Regions from separate parts of the Pseudomonas sp. AC169 genome, predicted to be linked through region 1. Evidence: predicted binding sites of a transcription regulator. Region 1 holds the regulator's gene; the other holds the start of a gene.
The links. The regulator sigma-54, encoded in region 1, starts transcription at its own class of promoters, with help from an activator protein. The targets are predictions, from matches to a motif close to ANTGGCATNNANNTTGCTNT.
Positions count from the first base shown of each region.

Region 1 (6,095 bases):
GAAGATTTCGCTTTCTCGCACCCGGGGGGCGCGCTCGGTCGTCGTCTGTTGCTGAAAGTGGAAAACGTCATGCACGCCGGGCAGGAATTGCCGCAAGTACAACGCGGCACGCTGCTCAAAGACGCATTGATGGAAATGACCCGTAAAGGTCTGGGCATGACCGTCATCCTTGAAACTGACGGTAAACTGGCCGGAATCTTCACTGACGGCGACTTGCGCCGCACGCTCGATCGCAGTATCGACATTCGCAGTGCCACCATCGACCAGGTCATGACGGCGCACGGCAAGACTGCACGGCCCGAGATGCTGGCCGCCGAAGCCCTGAAAATCATGGAAGATCACCGAATCAACGCATTGGTAGTCGTAGATGAGGAAGATCGCCCGGTCGGCGCCTTCAACCTCTCCGATCTGCTGCGCGCAGGAGTCATGTAATGAGTAACGATCTGCTGCAACGCGGCAAAGCGATCAAACTGGCGGTTTTCGACGTCGACGGCGTCCTCACCGACGGGCGCCTGTATTTCCTTGAAGACGGCAGCGAATTCAAGACATTCAATACCCTCGACGGCCAAGGCATCAAAATGCTGATGAACGCTGGCGTGCAGACCGCTATCATCAGCGGCCGCAAGACCCCGGTGGTCGAGCGTCGAGCGAAAAACCTGGGGATTCCCCACCTGTTTCAGGGGCGTGAAGACAAATTGGTCGTTCTCGACGGTCTGCTTGAGCAACTGGGCCTAAGCTATGAAGAGGTCGCCTATCTCGGTGACGACCTGCCGGACCTGCCGGTAATCCGCCGCGTAGGGCTGGGCATGGCCGTGGCCAACGCTGCCGACTTCGTCCGTGAACACGCCCATGGTGTTACCCGCGCCCGTGGTGGCGAAGGTGCCGCCCGCGAATTCTGCGAATTGATCCTGCGCGCCCAGGGCCGCCTCGATGCGGCCAACGCCGCGTACCTGTGAGCCAAGCCATGTTCAGCAAAAAATTTCGTAACTTCCTGCTGTTCGGCTGCATCGCTGCGATTTTCGCCGCGGTCGGCTATTGGAACATCAGCCCGGAACGCTTCCTCGACAAGCCTCCGGTCTCTTCCATCGAAACACCTATCGACTGGTATGCGACCAACACGCATACCCTGCAATATTTGCCGGACGGCAAAGTGCAGTATGAGATGACCTCCGACAAGGCCGAGCATGTCAAGGCAACCGATATCACACTGGTCACCAAACCCGACCTGAACATGTATCGCGGAACCGAGTTTCCGTGGCATGTGACCAGTGAGCGCGGCGAAGTGAATTCGGGCGGCACCCAAGTGGAATTGATCGACTCGGTACGCATCAAGCGCACCGATGAACAGAACCGCGACCTGCTGGTTACTTCCACGCGCATGACAGTGTTCCCGCAGGAGCAATATGCGCAGACCGAGCAACCCGTTAGAATCGACGGCGCTGGCGGTGTATCGACTGGCGTTGGAATGAAAGCGTACCTGAAGGAAAGCAGGATACACCTGCTATCGAACGTAAGAGGACAGTATGAGGCTCGTTAAAACCCTCCCTATTTTGCTCAGTCTGGGCGCAGCACTGGGAAGCGTGAGCGCCTGGGCTCTGCCGAACGATCAGCAGCAACCTATCCGCATTCAGGCCGACGACGCCCAACTGGACGACAAGAACGGCATCGCCACTTATAAGGGTGATGTCATCATCACTCAGGGTTCGATGAAGGTGACCGGTAATACCGTGACCATCACCCGCACCCCGGCCGGCGATATCGACGTGGTGACGTCGGTGGGCAACCTTGCCTACTTCGAACAACTGCAAACCCAAGGTGACGCCAAGCCTGTACAGGGCTGGGGCGTGACGATCCAGTACCACGCCGCGCAAAACCGCGTTGTGCTGATCGACAAGGCCAAGGTTGTCGACAAGGACAACAACACGACTCAGGGCGAAAAAATCGTCTATGACACCGTGAAGAAACTGGCCAGCGCCGGTCGCGCTACCGGCAGCAAGGTCACCGAGGCGCGCCCGCGCATCGATATGGTGATCCAGCCGAAGAAGAAAACCGACGAGAAAACCCAGTAATGGCAACTCTGAAAGCTCAGCACCTGGCCAAGGCCTATAAAAGCCGCCAGGTCGTGCGTGACGTCAGCCTGTCGATCGACAGCGGCCAGATCGTCGGCCTGCTCGGCCCGAACGGCGCCGGCAAGACCACATGCTTCTACATGATCGTCGGCCTGGTTCAGGCCGATCAGGGCCGTGTGCTGATCGACGATCTGGACGTCAGCCACCAGCCGATGCACGGTCGTGCGAAGGCCGGTATCGGCTATCTGCCGCAAGAAGCGTCGATCTTCCGCAAACTGTCGGTGGCCGACAACATCATGGCCATCCTCGAGACCCGTCAGGAACTCGACAAGGCCGGCCGTCGCAAGGAGCTGGAAAGCCTGCTTCAGGAGTTCCACATCAGCCATATCCGCGACAACCTCGGTATGAGCCTGTCGGGTGGTGAACGCCGCCGGGTGGAAATCGCTCGCGCACTGGCCACGGCACCAAAATTCATCCTGCTCGACGAACCGTTCGCCGGTGTCGACCCGATCTCGGTCGGCGACATCAAGCAGATCATCCACCATCTTAAGGCCAAGGGTATCGGTGTATTGATCACCGACCACAACGTCCGCGAGACGCTGGATATCTGCGAAACCGCTTATATCGTCAACGATGGTCAACTGATCGCCGAAGGCGACGCAGAAACCATCCTGGCCAACGATCTGGTCAAGGAAGTGTATCTGGGCCACGAGTTCCGCCTGTAAGCGCGACAGTGCCCGGTGCGCCGCCGGGGCGCCGTATCGATTCAAGCAGGAATTAATACGCTTTAATTGTTACAGCGCTCTAGGCAAACACTTCAGTTTCAGGCATATAATTTGCTTAAGTTTGGCGCTTCGGCGCCCTGTAGTGGATGGCGCATAGCGCCGGCGAATAAGGTGTTAAGCCCCTGCCATGAAACCATCGCTAGTCTTGAGAATGGGCCAGCAGCTGACGATGACACCGCAGCTGCAACAGGCCATCCGCCTGCTCCAATTGTCGACCCTGGATCTGCAACAGGAAATCCAGGAGGCTCTGGAATCCAATCCGATGCTCGAACGCCAGGAAGAAGGCGACGACTTCGACAATTCCGACCCCATGGCCGACAACGCCGAACAGAAGCCCAACACCGAGATCCAGGAACCTTCGTATCAGGAAACCGCCCCGACGGTGGACAACCTCGAGGAAGGCGAATGGAACGAGCGCATCCCTAACGAGCTCCCGGTCGACACGGCTTGGGAAGACGTCTATCAGACCAGCGCCAGCAGCCTGCCCAGCAACGATGATGATGAGTGGGACTTCACCACCCGCACCTCTGCTGGCGAAAGCCTGCAAAGTCACCTGCTTTGGCAACTGAACCTCGCACCGATGTCCGACACCGATCGCCTGATCGCCGTGACCCTGATCGATTGCATCAACAATCAGGGCTACCTGGACGAAACCCTCGAAGAGATCCTTGAGGCGTTCGACCCGGAACTGGACATCGAACTGGACGAAATCGAAGCCGTCCTGCACCGCATCCAGCAGTTTGAACCGGCCGGTATCGGCGCCCGCAACCTTGGCGAATGCCTGCTGCTGCAATTACGTCAGCTGCCGGCCAAGACGCCTTGGCTGATTGAAGCGAAACGCCTGGTCAGCGATTACATCGACCTGCTCGGCGGCCGCGACTACAGCCAGTTGATGCGCCGCATGAAGCTCAAGGAAGACGAGCTGCGCCAGGTGATCGAACTGGTACAAAGCCTGAATCCGCGTCCGGGTTCGCAAATCGAATCCACCGAAGCCGAGTACGTCGTGCCTGACGTTATCGTGCGCAAGGACAACGAGCGCTGGCTGGTCGAGCTCAATCAGGAATCCGTGCCACGCCTGCGCGTCAACGCCCAGTACGCCGGTTTCGTCCGTCGCGCCGACACCAGCGCCGACAACACTTTCATGCGCAATCAGTTGCAGGAAGCCCGCTGGTTCATCAAGAGCCTGCAGAGCCGCAACGAAACCCTGATGAAAGTTGCCACCCAGATCGTCGAGCATCAACGCGGTTTTCTGGAGTACGGCGACGAAGCCATGAAGCCGCTGGTTCTGCATGACATCGCCGAAGCTGTCGGCATGCACGAATCGACGATTTCCCGGGTGACCACGCAGAAATTCATGCATACCCCGCGCGGTATTTATGAGCTGAAATACTTTTTCTCCAGCCACGTCAGCACCTCCGAAGGCGGCGAATGCTCGTCCACAGCGATCCGCGCGATCATCAAAAAACTGGTTGCCGCGGAAAATCAGAAAAAGCCGTTGAGTGACAGCAAGATCGCTGGTTTACTGGAGGCACAAGGCATTCAGGTGGCTCGCCGCACCGTCGCCAAGTACCGCGAATCCCTCGGGATCGCGCCTTCGAGCGAACGCAAGCGGTTGATGTAAGCCACGTTACAGCGTTCCAGTGGCAGGCTATCCAGCCTGCCGCTTTATGCACTGGCAACGAAGGAGAAGCTGTATGCAAGTCAACATCAGTGGACACCAACTGGAAGTGACCCAACCTCTGCGTTCCTACATCGAGGAAAAACTCCAACGACTGGAGCGACATTTCGACAAGATCACCAACGTGCAGGTCACGATGTGCGTCGAAAAGCTGAAGCAGAAAATCGAAGCCACCTTGCATATTCCCGGCAGCGAAGTGGTCGCCAACGCAGAAGATACTGATATGTATGCTGCGATCGACTCACTGACCGACAAGCTGGATCGCCAACTCAAAAAGCATAAGGAAAAGACCCAGAGCCTCCTCCAGGGCGCAACCGGTCGATAACCCCCCATTCCATGATCCGACTTGAAAGTATCCTGACCCCCGGCCGTTCCCTCGTGAACGTGCCGGGCGGCAGTAAAAAGAAAGCCCTCGAACAAATTGCCAACCTGATCGCCCGCGAAGTGCCGGCTCTGGAGATGCAAGATGTCTTCGAGGCGCTGATTGCCCGTGAAAAACTGGGTTCTACCGGTTTTGGCAACGGCATCGCCATTCCGCATTGTCGCCTGAAGGGTTGCACTTCGCCCATCAGCGCGCTGATGCACCTTGAAGCCCCTATCGATTTCGACGCCATCGATGGCGCGCCGGTTGACCTGCTGTTCGTTTTGCTGGTCCCGGAGGCTGCCACCGATGCGCACCTGGAGTTGCTGCGTCAGATCGCCAGCATGCTCGACCGCAAGGAGGTGCGTGAAAAACTGCGCAGCGCGGCGAGCAACGAAGCCTTGTATCAGGTTGTCCTGGACGAGCAGAACGGGCACTAATCATGCGCTTGATCATCGTCAGTGGCCGTTCCGGCTCGGGTAAAAGTACCGCACTGGACGTCCTTGAAGACAACGGCTACTACTGCATCGACAACCTGCCGGCTGGCTTGCTGCCGGAACTGGCCGAACGCGCGCTGATTCACACTGAGCTGGCGCAGCCGCTGGTGGCCGTGTCAATCGATGCGCGCAACCTGCCGAGCCACCTGTCCCGTTTCCCCGAACTGCTTGAGGATGCCCGCAGCAAGCACATCCAGTGCGATGTCCTGTATCTGGATGCCGACGAAGAAACCCTGCTCAAGCGCTTTTCCGAGACCCGTCGTCGTCATCCCCTAAGCAACGCCAACCGCTCGCTGGCCGAGGCTATACAGGATGAAACCGCACTGCTCGGCCCTATAGCCGATCTCGCTGATCTGAAAATCAACACCACCAATCTGAACCTGTACCAGTTGCGCGACACCATCAAGCTGCGCTTGCTGAACCAACCCGAGCCAGGCACCGCGTTTCTGGTCGAGTCATTCGGTTTCAAGCGCGGCATGCCAGTGGATGCGGATCTGGTCTTCGATGTGCGCTGCCTGCCCAATCCGTACTGGAAGCCGGAACTGCGCGCGCAATCGGGTCTTGATGCGCCAGTGGCCGAGTACCTGGCCGCGCAGCCGGAAGTTGAAGAAATGTTTCAGGACATCTTCACCTACCTGCACAAGTGGCTACCGCGCATCGCCGCGAGCAACCGCGCCTACGTCACCGTTGCCATTGGCTGCACCG
Region 1 is NZ_OZ409866.1:3,652,964-3,659,058, reverse strand. Features, by position in the region: gene ACZZ0G_RS16385 (KpsF/GutQ family sugar-phosphate isomerase) at 1-432, shown strand, start outside; gene ACZZ0G_RS16380 (KdsC family phosphatase) at 432-956, shown strand; gene lptC (LPS export ABC transporter periplasmic protein LptC) at 965-1,537, shown strand; gene lptA (lipopolysaccharide transport periplasmic protein LptA) at 1,524-2,069, shown strand; gene lptB (LPS export ABC transporter ATP-binding protein) at 2,069-2,794, shown strand; gene ACZZ0G_RS16360 (RNA polymerase factor sigma-54) at 2,982-4,475, shown strand; gene hpf (ribosome hibernation-promoting factor, HPF/YfiA family) at 4,549-4,857, shown strand; gene ptsN (PTS IIA-like nitrogen regulatory protein PtsN) at 4,869-5,333, shown strand; gene rapZ (RNase adapter RapZ) at 5,336-6,095, shown strand, end outside.

Region 2 (6,095 bases), 660 kb from region 1:
CGATGTGCGGTTCCTGCATATCCAGCTGCTGCACGCTGCCGGTTGAGGTGAAGATCAAGGATCTGGTGCGCATCGGCGTAGTCGACGAGTTCGAACTGGGCGACCCGCCGAAGAACATCGCCAAGCGTTTGCAAAAGGAAGGTCTGGTCGAGCGCTTCAACCAGAAGTCCGGCATCTTCACCCTGCAGCGCATGAGCAACAACGATTGCTACTACCTGGATCGTAAGAGCCGCCTGTGCACCATTTATGACAAGCGCCCGGATACCTGCCGCAATCACCCGAAGATCGGGCCACGGCCGGGGTATTGCGCTTACAAGCCGAAGGAAGTGGTGCGCGAGCAGAATTTCCGCGCAATTGAGAAGTTTTAAAAGCTTACCCCCAGCCCTCTCCCCGAGGGAGAGGGGGCCGACCGAGGTGTCTGGCGCCATACACCGACCTGAAAAAACCAGTCGATTATGGATTCGATAAAGCTCGACCACATCGATTGTGGATTCAGCAGAATTCTTTCAAGTCGGTGCATCTCACGAATATCCCCCATTCAGTCCCCTCTCCCTCCGGGAGAGGGCTAGGGTGAGGGGCTCTTGATCTTCAAGACCTAACCTGCATTTCCCCCAGACAAACAAAAACGCCCCCGGTCTCTCGACCGGGGGCGTTTTCATTCAGCCTGAACTAATGACTCAGTTCTTGGCTTTCTTGGCAGCGCGGGTACGCTCGCTTTCGTCCAGGATCTTCTTGCGAAGACGGATGGACTTAGGAGTGACTTCGCACAGCTCGTCTTCCTGGATGTATTCCAGAGCCTGTTCCAGGGTGAAGCGAACAGGTGGTACCAGAGCGATGGTTTCGTCTTTACCCGAAGCACGCATGTTGTCGAGCTTCTTGCCTTTGGTTGGGTTTACACCCAGGTCGTTGTCACGGCTGTTCTGACCAACGATTTGACCGTTGTAGATCTCTTGGCCGTGTTCTACGAACAGCTTGCCACGAGCCTGCAGGGTTTCCAGCGAGTAGGTCAGTGCCTTGCCGGTTTCAACCGAAACCAGAACGCCGTTCTGACGGCCGGACATGTGGCCCGACTTGACGGTGTCGTAACGATCGAAGATCGAGGTCAGGATGCCAGCACCGTTGGTCAGGGTCAGGAACTGGTTACGGAAACCGATCAGACCGCGAGCAGGGATGTTGTATTCCAGACGAACACGGCCCTTGCCATCCGGCACCATGTTGCTCAGGTCGCCTTTACGCAGACCCATCTCTTCCATGACCTTGCCCTGAGCTTCTTCAGGGATGTCGATGGTCACGTTTTCGAACGGCTCTTGCTTGACGCCGTCGACTTCACGAATGATCACTTCCGGACGACCCAGAGCGATTTCGAAGCCTTCGCGACGCATGGTTTCGATCAGTACCGAGAGGTGCAGCTCACCACGGCCGGAAACCTTGAACTTGTCAGCGGTGTCGCCTTCTTCAACGCGCAGGGCAACGTTGTACAGCAGCTCTTTGTCCAGACGGTCCTTGATGTTACGGGACGTCACGAACTTGCCTTCTTTACCGCAGAATGGCGAGTCGTTTACCTGGAAGGTCATCGAAACGGTTGGCTCGTCAACGGTCAGAGGCTTCATCGCCTCGACGGTATCCGGGTGGCACAGGGTGTCGGAGATGAACAGCGAGTCCATACCGCTGATGCAGACGATGTCGCCGGCTGCAGCTTCTTCAACGTCGATGCGGTGCAGACCGTGGTGACCCATCAGTTTCAGGATACGGCCGTTGCGGCGCTTGCCGTCAGCACCGATAGCCACAACCGGGGTGTTCGGCTTGACGCGGCCACGAGCGATACGGCCAACGCCGATAACACCCAGGAAGCTGTTGTAGTCCAGAGCGGAGATCTGCATCTGGAACGCACCGTCACGGTCAACGGCCGGAGGCGGAACGTGGTCGACGACCGCTTGGTACAGCGGAGTCATGTCTTCCGCCATGGCGGTGTGATCCAGACCGGCAATACCGTTCAGGGCCGAAGCGTAAACAACCTGGAAGTCCAGTTGTTCTTCGGTTGCACCGAGGTTGTCGAACAGGTCGAAGATCTGGTCCAGAACCCAGTCCGGACGCGCGCCTGGACGGTCAACCTTGTTGATCACCACGATTGGACGCAGGCCGGCTTCGAAAGCCTTTTTGGTCACGAAACGGGTTTGCGGCATAGGGCCGTCTTGAGCGTCAACCAGCAGCAGAACGGAGTCAACCATCGACATTACGCGTTCAACTTCGCCGCCGAAGTCGGCGTGGCCCGGGGTGTCCACGATGTTGATGTGGTAGCCGTTCCAGTTGATGGCGGTGTTTTTCGCCAGAATGGTAATACCGCGCTCTTTTTCCTGGTCGTTGGAGTCCATCACGCGCTCGTCGTTGAGCTCGTTGCGCTCCAGAGTGCCGGATTGACGCAGGAGTTTGTCTACCAGGGTGGTTTTACCATGGTCAACGTGGGCAATGATGGCGATGTTGCGTAGATTTTCGATCACTTGTGTATCTCGATCAGAGGATTCGGTTTGCTGACAAGTCTTGGCAGCGATTAGCAGTAGTGTCCGGCATGGCCGTTACAGCTTGACGGCGGTGTCGGGGGGCCGGTGACGCAGGCCACAGGCAAACAGCCCCGGGCACTTAGCTCGGTCGATAAACGCGCACATTGGCATGCCCCTCACTGAGCAAATGGTGAGCATGCAGGCGACTCATCACGCCTTTGTCGCAATACAGCAGGTACTGGCGAGTCGGATCCAGCTCCTTGAAACGAGCGTTCACTGCGTAGAACGGCATCGTCTGTACTTCTACGCCAGCGAGTTCCAGCGGCTCATCCTCGGCGGCATCCGGGTGACGGATGTCGATCACGATCTGGCCGGCCAGTGCTTCGCTGACTTCTTCAATCTGTATGTCCTGGCCCAATTCGTCGATCACCCGATCGATCGGCACCAGTTTGGCGTTTTCGAGCGCACGCTCGAGGACCGCCATGTCGAATTCTTTCTCTTCGTGCTCAACGCGACCGCGCTTGGCGGCGGTCTTCGGGTTGACCGAAATAACCCCGCAGTATTCCGGCATGTGCCGGGCGAAATCAGCAGTGCCGATCTCGTTGGCGGTGTCGATGATGTCCTGCTTGTGCGCTACGATCAGCGGACGCAGGACCAGCTTGTCGGTCACGCAGTCAATCACCGACAGGTTCGGCAGCGTCTGGCTCGACACCTGGGAGATCGCTTCGCCAGTGACCAGCGCTTCGATGTGCAGGCGGTCGGCGATGTTCGACGCCGCGCGCAACATCATACGCTTCAATACAACGCCCATATGACTGTTATCGACTTTGCCGAGAATTTCGCCCAGAACTTCTTCGAACGGAACACTGACAAATAGCACGCGTTGCGAGCTGCCGTACTTCTTCCAGATGAAATGCGCGACTTCCATCACGCCCAATTCGTGGGCACGACCGCCCAGATTGAAGAAGCAGAAGTGCGTCATCAGGCCGCGACGAATGATCTGGTAGGCCGCAACGGTCGAGTCAAAGCCGCCGGACATCAATACCAGCGTCTGCTCCAACGCACCCAGCGGATAACCGCCGATGCCGTTGTGCTGGCTGTGAATCACAAACAACCGTTTGTCGCGAACTTCGATGCGCACTTCGATTTCCGGCGCTTTCAGGTCGATGCCGGCGGCACCGCACTCACGGCGCAGCTTGCTGCCGACGTATTTTTCAACGTCCATCGAGCTGAAGGTGTGCTTGCCGGCACGCTTGCAGCGCACCGAAAAAATCTTCCCGGCCAGTGCAGCGCCATAGTGCTCTTTGCACTTCTCGGTGATGTCGTCGAAGTCGCCCAGAGGGTACTCGTCGATCTGCAAAAAGTGCGCGATGCCCGGCATGCAGGTCAGGCGCTCACCCATCTCTTTCAAGGCTTTGGCGTCGGTAATGCGGGTTTCCAGCTCGAGATTGTCCCACACACCGTTCACCACCACGGCCGGGTCCAGGTCGCGGAGCACGGTGCGGATGTTCTTGGCCAACTGGCGGATGAACTTCGTCCGGACAGGTCGGCTTTTGATGGTGATCTCGGGGAAGACTTTTACGATTAGTTTCATGAAAACAGCGCGCGAACGGCCAGCCGAAAAAGGGGGGCGCGGATTATAGCGGAAATTGCTCAAGGTTTAACCAGTTAATGTGCAGAAGGTTTTGCATGCACCAAAACAGGTCATTTTCGATTTATAACGCTACATTAGAGGGCGAGATTTTCCACTTTCAGGCGCGTAGCACCTTAATAAGCGTGAAATTGGGGCAAAAAACCCATGCTGGGGCACTGGCATGCAATTTGCTCCCTTGTGAGGCAGGTTGCCTTGGCAGAGTATTCGCGCCGGCATCAACCAAATTCAAGGGCATCCACTACCAAGCCCGAAGCCACCCGGAGGACATATGTCGAAGACGGTTCAACTCATCAAAGATCATGACGTCAAGTGGATTGATCTGCGCTTCACGGACACCAAAGGCACTCAGCACCACGTGACCATGCCGGCTCGCGATGCGCTGGATGAAGACTTCTTCGAAGTCGGCAAGATGTTCGACGGTTCCTCCATCGCTGGCTGGAAAGGCATCGAAGCCTCCGACATGATCCTGATGCCGGTTGACGAAACTGCCGTTCTCGACCCGTTCACCGAAGACGCCACCCTGATTCTGGTGTGCGACATCATCGAACCTTCGAGCATGCAAGGCTACGACCGCGACCCACGTGCGATCGCCAAGCGTGCCGAAGAACACCTGAAAGCCACCGGTATCGGTGACACTGTGTTCGCCGGTCCAGAGCCTGAGTTCTTCATCTTTGACTCGGTGAAATTCAAGTCGGACATCTCCGGCTCGATGTTCAAGATCTACTCCGAGCAAGGTTCGTGGATGTCCGACCAGGACATCGAAGGCGGCAACAAGGGTCACCGTCCAGGCGTCAAAGGCGGCTACTTCCCGGTTCCACCGTTCGACCACGACCACGAAATCCGTACCTCCATGTGCAACGCACTGGAAGAAATGGGCCTGACCGTTGAAGTTCACCACCACGAAGTGGCGACTGCCGGCCAGAACGAAATCGGCGTCAAGTTCAACACCCTGGTGAAGAAAGCCGACGAAACCCAAACCCTGAAATACGTTGTGCACAACGTTGCTGACGCTTACGGCCGCACCGCGACCTTCATGCCGAAGCCACTGTACGGCGACAACGGTTCGGGCATGCACGTACACATGTCGATCTGGAAAGACGGCAAGAACACCTTCGCCGGTGAAGGCTATGCCGGCCTGTCCGATACCGCTCTGTACTTCATCGGCGGCATCATCAAGCACGGTAAGGCCCTGAACGGCTTCACCAACCCGGCGACCAACTCCTACAAGCGTCTGGTGCCAGGCTTCGAAGCTCCGGTCATGCTGGCCTACTCGGCTCGCAACCGTTCTGCTTCGATCCGTATTCCTTACGTGTCGAGCCCGAAAGCCCGCCGTATCGAAGCCCGCTTCCCGGATCCGGCTGCCAACCCGTACCTGGCCTTCGCAGCACTGCTGATGGCCGGTCTGGACGGTATCCAGAACAAGATCCACCCAGGCGATGCTGCCGACAAAAACCTGTACGACCTGCCGCCTGAAGAGGCGAAAGAGATCCCACAAGTTTGCGGCAGCCTGAAAGAAGCCCTGGAAGAGCTGGACAAGGGCCGCGCGTTCCTGACCAAGGGCGGCGTGTTCTCCGACGACTTCATCGATGCTTACATCGCGCTGAAATCGGAAGAAGAAATCAAGGTTCGCACCTTCGTACACCCGCTGGAATATGAGCTGTACTACAGCTGCTGATCCGGTAGCGCCGCGGTAAGTGGCGTGAGTGAAAGAGGCCTCCTTCGGGAGGCCTTTTTTATTGCCCGCAATTTATGACGTGATGCTGATCGTTCCCACGCTCCGCGTGGGAATGCAGCCCGTGACGCTCCGCGTCACTGGACGCGGAGCGTCCCTTGAGGCGTTCCCACGCAGAACGTGGGAACGATCAATTGTGGTCTCTGAATGATCTCTGGATGTGTGCAGGGTTGGGCCAACCGCCGCACCTGACCTATGCTGCACCCCATCG
Region 2 is NZ_OZ409866.1:2,989,204-2,995,298, reverse strand. Features, by position in the region: gene ACZZ0G_RS13595 (YkgJ family cysteine cluster protein) at 1-368, shown strand, start outside; gene typA (translational GTPase TypA) at 678-2,498, opposite strand; gene thiI (tRNA uracil 4-sulfurtransferase ThiI) at 2,638-4,092, opposite strand; gene glnA (type I glutamate--ammonia ligase) at 4,421-5,827, shown strand.
Region 2: a site for sigma-54 is predicted at 4,307-4,326, ahead of glnA (type I glutamate--ammonia ligase). Genes of this name have one in related genera too.